3 regions of the Enterobacter sp. I4 genome follow, and region 1 is predicted to be linked to each of the others. Evidence: predicted binding sites of a transcription regulator. Region 1 holds the regulator's gene; each other region holds the start of a gene.
What was found. The regulator Fur, encoded in region 1, represses iron uptake genes when iron is present. The targets are predictions, from matches to a motif close to ATAATAATGAGAACNACTATCAA.
Positions count from the first base shown of each region.

Region 2: MOQ06_RS08520 (TonB-dependent siderophore receptor) is a predicted target of Fur. The motif match lies at 2,307-2,329, and genes of this name have one in related genera.
Region 3: exbB (tol-pal system-associated acyl-CoA thioesterase) is a predicted target of Fur. The motif match lies at 2,704-2,726, and genes of this name have one in related genera.

Region 1 is NZ_JALBUO010000003.1:542,211-546,853, reverse strand. Features, by position in the region: gene chiP (chitoporin) at 1-1,328, shown strand, start outside; gene chiQ (ChiQ/YbfN family lipoprotein) at 1,376-1,705, shown strand; gene fur (ferric iron uptake transcriptional regulator) at 1,801-2,247, opposite strand; gene fldA (flavodoxin FldA) at 2,539-3,069, opposite strand; gene ybfE (LexA regulated protein) at 3,225-3,512, opposite strand; gene ybfF (esterase) at 3,641-4,414, opposite strand; gene seqA (replication initiation negative regulator SeqA) at 4,598-4,643, shown strand, end outside.
Region 2 is NZ_JALBUO010000001.1:1,787,085-1,791,727, reverse strand. Features, by position in the region: gene MOQ06_RS08525 (alpha,alpha-trehalase) at 1-104, shown strand, start outside; gene MOQ06_RS08520 (TonB-dependent siderophore receptor) at 185-2,287, opposite strand; gene MOQ06_RS08515 (flagellar brake protein) at 2,447-3,178, shown strand; gene emtA (membrane-bound lytic murein transglycosylase EmtA) at 3,216-3,827, opposite strand; gene ldcA (muramoyltetrapeptide carboxypeptidase) at 3,935-4,643, shown strand, end outside.
Region 3 is NZ_JALBUO010000001.1:510,800-515,442, forward strand. Features, by position in the region: gene MOQ06_RS02405 (AraC family transcriptional regulator) at 1-503, shown strand, start outside; gene yghB (DedA family general envelope maintenance protein YghB) at 547-1,206, opposite strand; gene metC (cystathionine beta-lyase) at 1,349-2,536, opposite strand; gene exbB (tol-pal system-associated acyl-CoA thioesterase) at 2,788-3,519, shown strand; gene exbD (TonB system transport protein ExbD) at 3,524-3,949, shown strand; gene MOQ06_RS02430 (cytoplasmic protein) at 3,986-4,420, opposite strand; gene MOQ06_RS02435 (hypothetical protein) at 4,422-4,643, opposite strand, start outside.

The DNA of each region.
Region 1 (4,643 bases):
TGGTGGTTGCGCCAGAAGCAAAAGCAGCCGGTTTCATCGAAGATTCTACCCTCACGGGCGGTATTTATTACTGGCAGCGTGAGCGTGACCGTAAAGACGTCACTGAAGATAAATACAAAACCAACCTTTCTCACTCCACCTGGAACGCCAATCTGGATTTCCAGTCGGGATATGCCGCCGATATGTTCGGTCTGGATATTGCGGCATTTACGGCAATTGAAATGGCGGAAAATGGTGACAGCGGCCACCCGAATGAAATTGCTTTCTCCTCCAGCAACAAAGCTTATAAAGAAGACTGGTCCGGGGATAAAAGCGGCATCAGCCTGTATAAAGCGGCTGCGAAATTCAAATATGGCCCGGTCTGGGCGCGTGGTGGTTATATTCAGCCAACCGGCCAGACGCTGTTAGCCCCGCACTGGAGCTTTATGCCGGGTACCTATCAGGGGGCGGAAGCTGGCGCTAATTTTGACTACGGCGATGCGGGTGCGCTGAGCTTCTCCTATATGTGGACCAACGAGTACAAAGCGCCGTGGCACATTGAGATGGACAAGTTCTATCAAAACGATAAAAAAACAAAGGTCGACTATCTCCACTCGCTCGGCGCGAAGTATGACTTCAAAAACGATCTGGTGCTGGAAGCCGCCTTTGGTCAGGCTGAAGGCTATATCGATCAGTATTTTGCGAAAGCCAGCTACAAATTTGATATCGCAGGCAGCCCGCTGAGCACCAGCTACCAGTTCTACGGTACGCGCGATAAGGTCAGCGATGGCGGCGTAAATGATATCTATGACGGTACGGCCTGGCTGCAGGCGCTGACCTTCGGCTACAAGGTAGGCCAGGTCGATTTGCGTCTGGAAGGGACGTGGGTGAAGGCAGAAGGGCAGCAGGGCTACTTCCTGCAGCGTATGACGCCAACCTACGCCTCCTCCAACGGTCGCCTGGACATCTGGTGGGATAACCGCTCTGACTTCAACGCCGACGGTGAAAAAGCGGTCTTCTTCGGCGCGATGTATGACCTGAAGAACTGGAACCTGCCGGGCTGGGCTGTAGGGGCATCCTACGCGTACGCCTGGGACGCGAAGCCGGGGGATATGGCGACGCCGGACGCTTACTACGATCCGAACTACCGTCTGAAGGAGTCTTCATACAGTCTGGATGCGATTTACACCCTTCAGGAAGGCCGGGCGAAAGGCACGATGTTTAAGCTGCACTTCACCCAGTATGACAACCACTCCGATATCCCGAGCTACGCGGGCGGTTACGGCAACATCTTCCAGGATGAACGTGACGTGAAGTTCATGGTCATCGCGCCATTCACCATCTTCTGATGAAGAGTCCGGCGGGTTAGCTCCCGCCGAACCGGAGACTAAATATGATGAAAAAAATCGTAATCGTCGCGCTGCTGGCATCGGGGCTGGTGGCGTGCGCGCAGGAACCGGCGCCAAAGGAAGATTCTCGCCTGAAGGAGGCGTATAGCGCCTGCATCAATACCGCGCAAGGCTCGCCTGAGAAGATTGAAGCCTGCCAGAGCGTGCTGGACGTGCTGAAAAAAGACAAGGCGCACGAGCAGTTCGCCAAGCAGGAAACCGTTCGCGTGATGGACTATCAGGCCTGCATTCAGGCGCGTAAAACGGGTAACGATCAGGAAGTGGCGAAGCGTTGCGACAAGATTTGGGAAGACATTCGAAGCAATAACGGTAAGTAACCTGCTGTTATCCTCCCCGGTGGCGCTGCGCCACCGGGCTTTTTTTGGGCAAAAAAAAGCCAACCTTTCGGCTGGCTCAGAGTATGAACGCTAACTTATTTTGCGTCGTGCGCGTGTTCATTTTCGCGGCAATCACCTTCAGCGCAGTGACCGTACAGGTACAGGCTATGGTTAGTCAGGCGGATGCCATGACGGGCGGCGATTTCACGCTGGCGTGATTCAATGGAATCATCGCTAAATTCAATGACCTTGCCGCAATCGAGGCAGATCAGGTGATCGTGGTGGTGCTGCTGAGTCAGCTCGAACACGGATTTACCGCCTTCGAAATTATGACGAGTAACAATGCCCGCGTCATCGAACTGGTTCAGCACACGATAGACGGTTGCCAGCCCAATCTCTTCACCCATATCGATAAGACGCTTGTAAAGGTCTTCCGCACTGACATGGTGATTGTCTGGCCCCTGAAGCACTTCAAGGATTTTTAACCGAGGAAGCGTTACTTTCAGGCCAGCTTTCTTTAATGCGGTATTGTTGTCAGTCATGCGGAATCTGTCCTGTTGCTAAACGATTCACTTCTAAAGAAGAAGTGACAGAAAATGCACTTGGGATAATGCGTCTCATTATAGAACTGCCATGGCTAAATGAAAACTGCAAGTCTCAAGCAAAGTATGCTTATAAAAACGTGGTATCACCAACAAACTTGTTCGATGGCACCCACTTTTTACCAGGGGGATATTGTACAGGTCTGAACGAAAAAGTTAAAAGTTTGTAGCAATTAATTTAATCGGTATAACCTGGAAAACGGGCGCAACCGGAGCTGCGCCGCAGGGAAATCAGGCGTTAAGAATGTCGTCCAGGTTCAGCTCTTCGCGGATCTGCTTAACCCATTTTTCAACACGCTCAGCGGTAAGCTCTGGCTGACGGTCTTCGTCAATCGCCAGGCCAACGAAGTGATCGTCATCTGCCAGGCCTTTAGAGGCTTCGAAGTGATAACCCGCCGTTGGCCAGTGGCCGACAATTGCCGCACCGCGTGGCTCAATGATGTCGCGAATGGTGCCCAGCGCATCACAGAAGTATTCAGCATAGTCTTCCTGATCGCCACAGCCGAACAGGGCAACCAGCTTGCCGTTGAAGTCGACTTCTTCCAGCGTCGGGAAGAAATCATCCCAGTCACACTGCGCTTCACCGTAGTACCAGGTCGGGATGCCCAGCAGCAGGATGTCATAGCCCTCGAGATCTTCTTTGCTGCTCTTGGCGATGTCATGCACATCAGCAACGTCTTTACCGAGCTGTTTTTGAATGTTTTTTGCGATATTTTCAGTATTGCCGGTATCACTGCCAAAGAAAATGCCGATGATTGCCATGAGTAAAATAACCTCTTGAAACTTAATGGTATGGTGGCGCAAATTGTCCACGGATAAGGGCAATAATAGCAGAACTGGCAACCCTGCGGAAACAGCTATCACGCAGGACTGCACTCTGTGCTACATGAAAAGGGTAATATTGGGGATTTTCTGAGTTACGCCTTGCCGCGTAAGGCCTCAAGTTGGGCGATCAGCATCTCTTCGATCAGTTCGCTGCGGCTGATGTTGCGCGCGTCAGCCAGCTCGTTAAGCGCATCGACGGCATCGGCATTCAGCTTCAGTTCGACACGCTTAAGCCCACGATTTTTATCGCGTTTAAGCTGGTTGCGTTTATTAATACGCAGCTGTTCATCACGCGAAAGCGGATTCGTTTTCGGTCGTCCCGGTCGACGCTCATTCGCGAACAGATCTAGTGTCGTACGGTCCGTTTGTTCTTTGGCCATGATTCTGAGACTTCGGGGGAAACACGCCGCCCTGCTAATGCCCGGGCGATAAGCGCGCCATCATACATCACCCAAATCCACACGCCAACGACTGGAAGCCCGTCGTCTTCCGGTCGCTGGCTTTTTAATCAATTCGCAGTATCAGTGAGATAGCGACGAATGGCGCGCAGTACGGCATCCGGTTTTTCCGCGTGCACCCAGTGCCCGGCGCCGGCAATCACGTGGGCGCGAGCCTGCGGGAACTGCGCCAGCAGCGTGTCGCGGTACGCGTCAGTGACGTAGGGGGAGTTACCGCCACGGATAAAGAGGGTAGGGTGCGGCCAGGCGGGTACATTCTCCCAGCCCACGATGTGCGAATATTGATCCCACAGCACCGGCACGTTAAAGCGCCATTGTCCGTCCACAAACGATTTCAACAGGAACTGCACCACGCCCTCTTCATCAAGATGGTCGCGCATAACGGTAGCCGCCTGCTGGCGGGTGGAAGCGCCTGACGCCGTCACGGCGCCGATCGCAGCAAAAATTTCATCGTGGCGACGAACGTCGTAATTGACGGGCGCAACGTCAATGACCACCAGCCCGGAGATGCGCTCGGGCGCGAGCGCGGTGAGCGCCATCACCGCCTTGCCGCCCATTGAGTGCCCGATGAGCGTCGCTGTCTGGATATCGTTCGCATCCAGCGTGTCCAGCAGATCCTGCGCCATGGCCGCATAGGTCATCTCCTCTGAACGCCCGGAAAGACCGTGGTTTCGCATATCAACCTGAAGAATTTCATGATCGGTAACCAAATCGCGCGCCAGCACGCCCAGGTTATCCAGGCTGCCAAACAGACCGTGAACCAGTACGATGGGAGAATTATTGTTCGGCGATTGTGCAGTTTGCGCTCGGGTATTCAATTTCATGGCAAAGTTCTTTTTTTAGGTTTGTCAGGTTAGGGTATCATGTTGACCATTCTGCCGCCCGGGGGCAAGGATCCAGTTTAATCCGACTTTTGCCGCCAACCTGGTTTGACGCTATCCGCTGTTGGGATTAGACCTTATAATCTCAATGACTTGTATTCAGATAAGATATCGCACTGGATTAAGATGAAAACAATCGAAGTTGATGACGAACTCTATCAGTATATTGCCA
Region 2 (4,643 bases), on a different contig from region 1:
TGCTGGACATGGTATGCCCGCAAGAGAAGCCGTGCGACAGCGTGCCGGAGAATCAGCCTGCGGCAAACGACGATGTGGCGTCCGAGAAGCAGGCGGCGCAGTAGCGCCCCCTGACCCTCTCCCCGGCGGGGCGAGGGTCAGGATCCGTTCCGGCTAGTGGCCCGGTAGCGTTACCGGGCTTTTTTCAGAAGCTATAGCTTGCCCCGACCTGGAACGTCCGGTCACGGCCTATCCAGCAGTTGGCGGCGTCATAGCAGGTGAGCGTCTCTTTGTTGGTCACGTTCTGCGCGCTGGCCTTCAGCGTCAGCCCCTCCAGCGAGGGAGTCATTTCGCCCATGCGGTACGATGCCGCCAGGTCGTACTGCGTGGTGCCCCCCAGCCTGCCCGCGTCGTTAGCGGGCGAGATCTCCATCGGCCCGGTGTAGCGAGCGCCGACTCCCAGCGTTACTCCCCTCAGCGACGTGCCCTCAAAGGCGTAATCGCTCCAGAGATTAAAGGCGTTCTCAGGCACCTGCGTCGGTCGTTTGCCCCGGTATTTGTCATCTTCGGTGTTGATGGCATGGGTGTAGGCGTAGTTGGCAATCAGCGTCAGGTTATCCGTCGGACGGCTGATGGCGGACAGCTCCGCGCCTTCAGATTCCACTTCCCCGGTCTGGCGATAGTTGAGGAAGCCCGGATCGCTGGTGACCACGTTTTTCTGACGAATTTTAAACACCGAGGCGGTAAAGGTGGTTGCGTATTCCGCCAGCAGGTATTTCACCCCGCCCTCAACCTGTCTGCTGGTGGTGGGCTTAACCGCCTTCGCGGTCAGCGTGCCCTGCGGCGATACCGGAGCGAATCCTTCCGAATAGCTGATGAACGGCGACAGGCCGTTGGCAAAGGCATAAAGCGCGCCCAGTCGTTTGGTGAGGCGATCCTGCGATACCCACGCTTTGTCACCGTTTTGCAGATAGCTGGTGGTGACCGAACGGTAGTCGTCATAGCGCAGGCTGGCCAGCACGTTCAGCCCGCCGAACTCCACCTGATCCTGCACGTAATATCCGTTCTGCTGATAGCTCAGACGGTTTTTCTGCGCGGTAAACAGCCCCAGCGCGCCGCTGTCGATCTGCGAATAGTCCGGATGGCGCATATCAATGCCCGGCGTGGCCGAGGCGTAGCGGTAGCGGAAGTGACCGTTCAGCTTCTGATAGTCAAAGCCCGCCAGCAGATGGTGTTTCCAGTCTCCCAGCGCGACGGTTCGGGTGACCTGGCTGTCTACGTTGACGCTCTGCAAATCTTCATCCGTGGTATAGGCGAAGCGGTTGAGCCGGTATACCTCGCTGCCCGTGCCGGTGGAGTAGGCGCTGCGCTGATGGGTGTCCACGTCAAAGTAGCGCGCCTTCTGGCTAAAGCCCCAGCCGCCGTCAAACGCATGTTCAAAGCTGTAGCCCAGCATCCACTGGCGCTGCTTAAAGCCGCTCCACTCGTCGCCGGCATAGTCACGGCGATCGGCGTAGGTTGACCGCAGGTAGCTCAGCGGCAGCGGGTCTGACGGCGTCAGGCTCGGCGTGTTTTGCGCCAGCGCGTCAACGGTCAGGCGCGTGCTGGCGTCCGGCTCCCAGGTGACGGAAGGGGCCACCAGATAGTTTTCATAGCGCGCGGTGCGCGCCTGTTCGTCACTCTCCGTCGCTTTGCCCAGCAGGCGATAGCGCCAGTCGCTGCTGGCTATCTGCCCGGTGGCGTCCAGATAGCCCTCTTTCAGGCTGCGGTTTCCGGTGTTCAGGCCCAGCTCCGTTTTCGCCTCCTTCTGCGGCTTTTTGCTCTGGATATTGACCAGCCCGCCCGGCGAACCGCCGCCGTAGAGCACGGATGATGGCCCTTTCAGAATATCAACGCTCTCAATCAGCAGCGGATCGATTCGCGCCTTGGTGTTCCCGGTGACGTTGTAGGGAAGCTGCAGGCCGTTGTAGAACTCCTGTTCAACGTTAAACCCGCGGATCTTGTATTCGCTCATGTAGGAGGTGCTGCCGCGCACCTCCGTCGAGACGCCGGGCGCATAGCGCAGGATCTCGTTTACCGAGCGGGCCTGCCGCTGCTCAATCTCTTGCGCCGCAATGGTGTTGATCGCCTGCGGGGTTTTGCTTTCCGCTACGGCTGACTTCGTGGCGCTGTTGGTCCAGGCGGGAAGCGCGCTGCCCTGCTCTGTTCCGGTCACCAGGATGGTGGATTCCTCTGCGAAAGCCTGCGTCTGCCCTGCCAGCGTGACGGCGCCCGCCAGCGCACATACCGCAAAACGTGAAGTACTCATGGTGTCGTCTTGTTATTAGATGATATTGGGAATGGCAATTATTATCATTCCCATTAACAAAGCAATATGGGCGGTGAAAAACAGGCGTTTGTATTAAGTTTCGCCATGGCGTGCCGATAACCCTGAGATAGTCTGTCATTTATCGAGGAGCCTTCTGGCGTGAGTAACTACAGTGCGCAGTTCCTGAAACAAAATCCGCTGGCGGTATTAGGGGTGTTACGCGACCTGAAAAAAGGTGAGGTGCCGCTGCGCATCAGCGCGTCAGCCAGTCAGTTTATCAGCAAGATCCTGGACGTGACGGCGGAGCACCTGATCGTCGATCTCGGCAGCCGGGATTATGAAAACCGCGTCGCGCTGGAGGCAGAGAATCTCTCGGTAATGGCCGAAACGCACGGTGCAAAAGTCGAGTTTGTGCTGCCTCGCCTGACCGCGACGGCGTATCAGGGCCTGCCTGCCTTTATGGCCCCGCTGCCCGCTAACCTCTGGTTCGTGCAGCGCCGGGAGTATTTTCGCATCAGCGCCCCGCTTCACCCCGCCTATTTCTGTAAGGCAAAAATGCCGGACAAAAAAGAGATCCGCTTTCGCCTTTTCGATCTGTCGCTGGGCGGTATGGGAGCGTTGATGGATACGCCGAAGCCGGAAGGCCTGGTGGAAGGCATGCGTTTTAGTCAGATTGAGCTGGACATGGGCGGATGGGGACGCTTCTGGTTTGACGCCCAGCTGATTGCCATCGGCGAGCGCAGGGTGGTGGACGGCAAAAACGAAACCGTTACCACGCCGCGCCTCAGCTTTCGCTTCCTGAACGTCGGGCCCGGTGCCGAGCGCGAGCTCCAGCGCATCATCTTTTCACTGGAGCGTGAAGCGCGGGAGCGCGCGAATAAAGTGCGCTGAAGGACGTCGGGCAGCGTGCTGCCGCCCGACAGCGGCGTTACATGGCATCCATCGCTTTCTGTACTTTCCAGATATAGCGCGGAGCCTGTGCCGACGGATGATTCTTCACAACGTGGTCGAAAAATTCGTCTTTATCCATATCGTTAATCTCTTCAATCGCCTCTTTGCGATCGGACGAGAAGGTCCTGAGCAGCGCTCCGGCACCGTTAACGTACGACACCACCAGCGCATACTGCATGACCTCCGGATCTTCAATGCCCTTCAGAATGCCATGTTCCAGAATGCTCAGGTAAGCCGTCCCCATAGAGATATTACGCTCCGGGTTTTTCAGCTCGCTGGTGGACGGCTGCCCCTTCCAGCCCATGTAGCGATAAACCTCTCTCCCTGCCGTCGAGGCTTTTAGCTGCATCAGCCCCACCGCGTTCGATTTACTCACCAGCGTCGGGTTACCGCCGGATTCCACCGCAATGATCGCCGTGACCAGACGCGGGCTGACGCCCCAGGCCTTTCCGGCTTGTTCGCTGATCGGCATCCACTGCATGGCCCGCTTCACCGGGACTTCAGGGTTCCAGGGGGGATTCTGATAATCATGTTTTGAACTACAGCCAGCGAGCAGCACAATCAAAAAAGCAAACCATCTCAATTTCACGTCATCTATCCTTATAGCCGGTCATCGCGGTACGTCGCCTCTTGTCGCAGGCGACGGATAAGCGGCATGATATAGACAATTAGATTCTCATTCAGCAAGGAATTGCCATGTCTCAGTTTCATCTCATCGCCCCGTCGGGCTATTGCATCAACCAGGAGGCGGCGCTGCGGGGCGTTCAGCGCCTGCTGGAGATGGGCCATCAGGTAGAAAATCAGACGATTATCCCCCGCCGCATGCAGCGTTTTGCCGGTACGGAGGCGCAGAGGCTGAGCGATATCAACGGCCTGGCGAAGCTGGAAGGCGCAAACAACATCGTGCTGGCCGTGCGCGGCGGCTACGGAGCGAGCCGGCTGCTGGAGAGCATTGACTGGGCCGGGCTGGCGGCACGCCAGCAGCAGGATCCGCTGCTGATCTGCGGGCACAGCGATTTCACCGCGATCCAGCTCGGCCTGCTGGCGCTGCATAACGTCATCACCTTTAGCGGCCCGATGCTGGCCGGCAACTTTGGCGCGCCGATGCTGGATGCGTTTACTGAGGAACATTTCTGGCGCGCCCTGCAAAACCCGACCTTCACCGTCGAGTGGCAGGGCAACGGACCGCACTGGGAGTGTGAAGGCCAGCTGTGGGGCGGAAACCTGGCAATGCTGGTGTCGCTGATTGGCACGCCGTGGCTGCCGCAGATTGAAGGCGGGATCCTGGTGCTGGAAGATATCAACGAGCACCCGTTCCGCGTCGAGCGCATGCTGCTGCAGCTGTACCACGCCGGGATCCTCGATCGCCAGTCGGCCATCGTGCTGGGCAGCTTCAGCGGCTCAG
Region 3 (4,643 bases), on a different contig from region 1:
CAACGCTGTCGGATGACATCCTCTGTGCCATCGAGCGTCTGCTGGACGTAATGGACAGGCCGCTGGATGCGCGTATTCTCGGGAAGCAGATTATCCGCGAAATTCTTTACCACGTGCTGCTCGGGCCGGGCGGCGGGGCGCTGCTGGCGCTGGTAAGCCGCCAGACGCACTTTAGCCTGATTAGCCGCGTGCTGAAGCGCATCGAGAGCCAGTACACGGAAAACCTCAGCGTTGACCAGCTGGCGGCGGAAGCCAACATGAGCGTCTCGGCGTTTCACCATAACTTTAAATCCGTTACCAGCACGTCGCCGTTGCAGTATCTCAAAACCTACCGTCTGCATAAGGCGCGCATGCTGATGATCCACGACGGCATGAAGGCCAGCGCGGCGGCGATGCGGGTTGGGTATGAAAGCGCCTCGCAGTTCAGTCGGGAATTTAAGCGCTACTTCGGCGTTACGCCGGGGGAGGATGCGTCGCGCATCAGAACGATGCAGGGCGCTTAGGCTTTTGATTCTCTCCCCACGGGGAGAGAATCAGGATGGGGAATCAGGCGCTGCAATACTTCTTCTTAATCACCACCGCGATTGTGCCGACCAGGCCCGCAACCAGCAGGAAGATCGGCAGCACCATCAGGAACGTCATCACCTGGTCTTCATGGCGCTTAACAAACGGGATCATGTTCAGCGCGTAGCCGAGCGTGGTTACCACGCCCACCCAGAGCAGGGCGCTCAGCCAGTTGAAGAACTGGAAGCGGCGGTTGGACAGGCCCGATATGCCCGCCATCGTAGGCAACAGGGTGCGAACAAACGCCAGAAAACGCCCGGCGAGCAGCGCCAGCAGGCCGTGGCGGTCAAACATGCAGGTGGCGCGCTGGTGATATTTATGCGGCAGCTGTGCCAGCCAGCCTTTCACCACGCGGGTGTTTCCAAGCCAGCGCCCCTGAAGGTAGCTCAGCCAGCAGCCGAGGCTGGCCGCCGAGGTGAGGATCACCATTGTCGGGGCGAAGTCCATCACCCCCTTGCCGATCAACGCCCCAGCGAGCAGAAGCAGGCTGTCGCCGGGTAAAAATGAGGCTGGCAGTAGTCCATTCTCCAGAAACAGCGTCGCGAACATCACGAAATAGACAATCCCGACGACGTGCGGGTCCGCCAGCGCGGCAAAATCGTGTTGCCAGAGCGCCGTGATGATATTTTGAATAACAGCCATGGACTTTCCTGTGGAACAGCAGATATAACGCTATTGTACTCCCAAATTGGCCTGTCGGGGTTGATCGCAGGCGCATCTCATACAGACTTTTCCGCTTGCGGTGTTCAGAATGGCGTCCGGGGCGTACATTTCAGCCAGCACTTTACACGATGCGCTCAAATCCTGCCGATAAATCCGCAATTAAATCGTCCACATTTTCCAGCCCGATATGCAGGCGGATCAGGGTTCCTTCGAAGTCCACTTCGCCGCCCGGGCGCAGTGCCGCAATCTGTTCCGGCTGGTTAGGCAGGATCAGGGATTCGAATCCACCCCATGAATAGGCCATGCTGAAGAGGGTAAAGTTATCCAGATAGCGTGCCAGCTCGGCGTCATTGAGCCGCTTTTTAAGAACGAAAGAGAACAGCCCGCTGCTGCCCGTAAAGTCACGTTGCCAGTATTCGTGTCCTTTGCTGCCTGCCAGCGCCGGATGGTTAACGCGCTCCACCTGCGGGTGCAGGGCCAGCCACTGCGCGATTTGCAGGCTGCTCTCATGATGCTGGCGCAGGCGCACGCCGAGCGTGCGGATACCGCGGCTGGTCATGTAGGCGGTATCGGCGTCCACCATCTGCCCCATCAGGTAGGCATTTTCACGCAGCTGGTCCCAGCAGCGGGCGTTGGAAACCGCCGTGCCAATCATGGCGTCGGAGTGACCAATCAGGTATTTGGTGGCCGCCTGAATGGAGATATCAACGTCAAACTCCAGCGCTTTAAACAGCACGCCCGCCGCCCAGGTGTTGTCGATCATCACGATCGCTTCCGGTGCTTTACTGCGCACCGCCTTCACGATGGCCGGGACGTCATGGACTTCCATGGTGATGGAGCCGGGAGATTCCAGAAACACCACGCGCGTGTTGGGCTGAATATGGTCGGCAATGCCGGCCCCAATCAGCGGATCGAACCAGCTGGTGGTGACGCCGAGCTTGCTGAGGATTTTGGTGCAGAAGTCCTGGCTTGGCTCGTAGGCGGTATTGGTCATCAGGACATGGTCGCCCTGTTCCACAAACGCCAGGATGGTATTGGCAACCGCCGCCGCGCCGCACGGGAACAGCGCGCAGCCCGCGCCGCCCTCCAGTTCGCACATGGCCTCCTGCAGCGAGAAGTGGGTTAGCGTGCCGCGACGACCGTAAAACAGCCCGCCCTTCGCGCGATTGCGCGTGGCGATTTTTTTATCCTCAACGGTATCAAACACCAGCGACGAGGCGCGCTGTATCACGCTGTTGACCGAGCCCTGGGTGTATTTTTTGCTGCGTCCTGCCTGCACCAGCGTGGTCTCAAGCTGCTTCTTAGTCATGTTCGCCAACCCTATTTTTATACGTCTGGACGTCCAGACTACCACGATTGCAAAAATGTGCATCCGCATGCTTATCGAATAAGCAGAAAATATTATTAAAAATACGCATAAAAAATTTTTACTGCGTAAGCGCAAGGAAAGTGAGCGAAAATTACGGCACTATGTAAATACTAATGAGAACTACTATCAATTCGACGACGTTTTGATATTATTACGTTCAGATTTTGTGATTTGCGTCCTGGAGATACAGAGTGGGTAATAATTTGATGCAGACGGATCTCTCCGTTTGGGGCATGTATCAACATGCTGACATCGTAGTTAAGATTGTGATGATCGGCCTGATTCTGGCGTCCGTGATCACCTGGGCTATCTTCTTCAGCAAGAGCGCCGAACTTCTTTCACAAAAGCGCCGCCTCAAGCGTGAGCAGAAGCAGCTGGCAGAAGCCCGCTCTCTGGATCAGGCTTCTGATATAACCTCGTCCTTCCATGCGAAAAGCCTGACCACCCTGTTAGTGAACGAAGCTCAGAACGAGTTGGAACTCTCCGCAGGCAGTGAAGATAACGAAGGCATTAAAGAGCGTACCGGCTTCCGTCTGGAACGTCGCGTTGCTGCCGTTGGCCGTCATATGGGCCGCGGTAACGGCTATCTGGCGACTATCGGCGCTATCTCCCCGTTCGTCGGCCTGTTCGGTACCGTCTGGGGCATCATGAACAGCTTTATCGGCATCGCCCAGACGCAGACCACTAACCTGGCGGTGGTTGCGCCGGGTATCGCAGAAGCGCTGCTGGCAACGGCTATCGGCCTGGTCGCCGCTATCCCGGCGGTCGTTATCTATAACATCTTTGCCCGCATGATTGGCAGTTACAAAGCCACCCTGGGCGACGTTGCCGCGCAGGTTCTGCTGCTGCAAAGCCGCGATCTGGACCTGAACGCCAGCGCCGTTAAGCCGGTGCATGCGGCGTCCAAACTGCGCGTAGGTTGATTGTATGGCAATGCGTCTTAATGAAAATCTGGACGATAACGGCGAAATGCATGAAATCAACGTGACGCCGTTCATCGACGTTATGCTGGTTCTGCTGATTATCTTTATGGTTGCCGCGCCGCTGGCGACGGTGGACGTGAAGGTGAATCTGCCCGCGTCCTCCAGCCAGCCGCAGCCGCGTCCGGAAAAGCCTATCTACCTGTCGGTGAAGGCGGATAAATCCATGTTCCTCGGCAACGATCCGGTGACGGATGCCTCCGTTATTCCGGCGCTGGACCAGCTGACCGGCGGCAAGAAAGACACCACCGTCTTCTTCCGCGCGGATAAAACCGTCGACTATGAAACCATGATGAAGGTTATGGACACGCTGCATCAGGCGGGGTACCTGAAGATTGGTCTGGTCGGCGAAGAGAAAGCGGCCGCGAAATAAAACGAAGAGCTGGCGAAAGCCAGCTTTTTTTTGCGGTTAAGCGTGAGCGTCCGGGGATACCGCCGGTGCCTCTTCATTGAGCGCCACGCAGGTGACGTTTGATGTGCGGTAACGGCCTTCTGAAAGCCTGCGGGTCAGGCGCAGGGTAGCGGTCTCGCGGGCCAGCAGGTATTGATAGTTCGCCTCCAGCCGGCCGAGGAGCTTCTCCTTAAGCTCAGGACGCTGCTCGATAAGGGCGTTCATCACCGCGCCATAAATCTCCTCTTTGATCTGCAAGGGATAGATCTCCCGACGATTGTGCCATTTCAGGCGCACCAGCGCGGCCGGGATCGAAATCAGATCCTGGGTGATTCGCGTCATCTCGTCGTTTTTTATCTTTTTTAGCGCGTCGAGATTCTGCTTTAAGATAAATTCATCGCTTTTTTTATCATCTAAAGTCAAATAAACGTTATTATCGCTCTCATTATTCACGCTATTCTTCCCCCAGGTTATAAAAAATGGGACCGTTTTTTTCTCGGGTGATTAAATTAAGCCAAATTTCATTTCCGGCTTCGTTTATTTGCTGGGTTTTTTCGGCCATTATTTGACTTAGAGCCTGGGCATCTATTTCCCCTTCGGCCTGCAAATCATTTAGCAGATGAACAAACGCTTCGATCTTGATGGCCCGAAATAAGCGGTCTTTTAAATGGCGGTC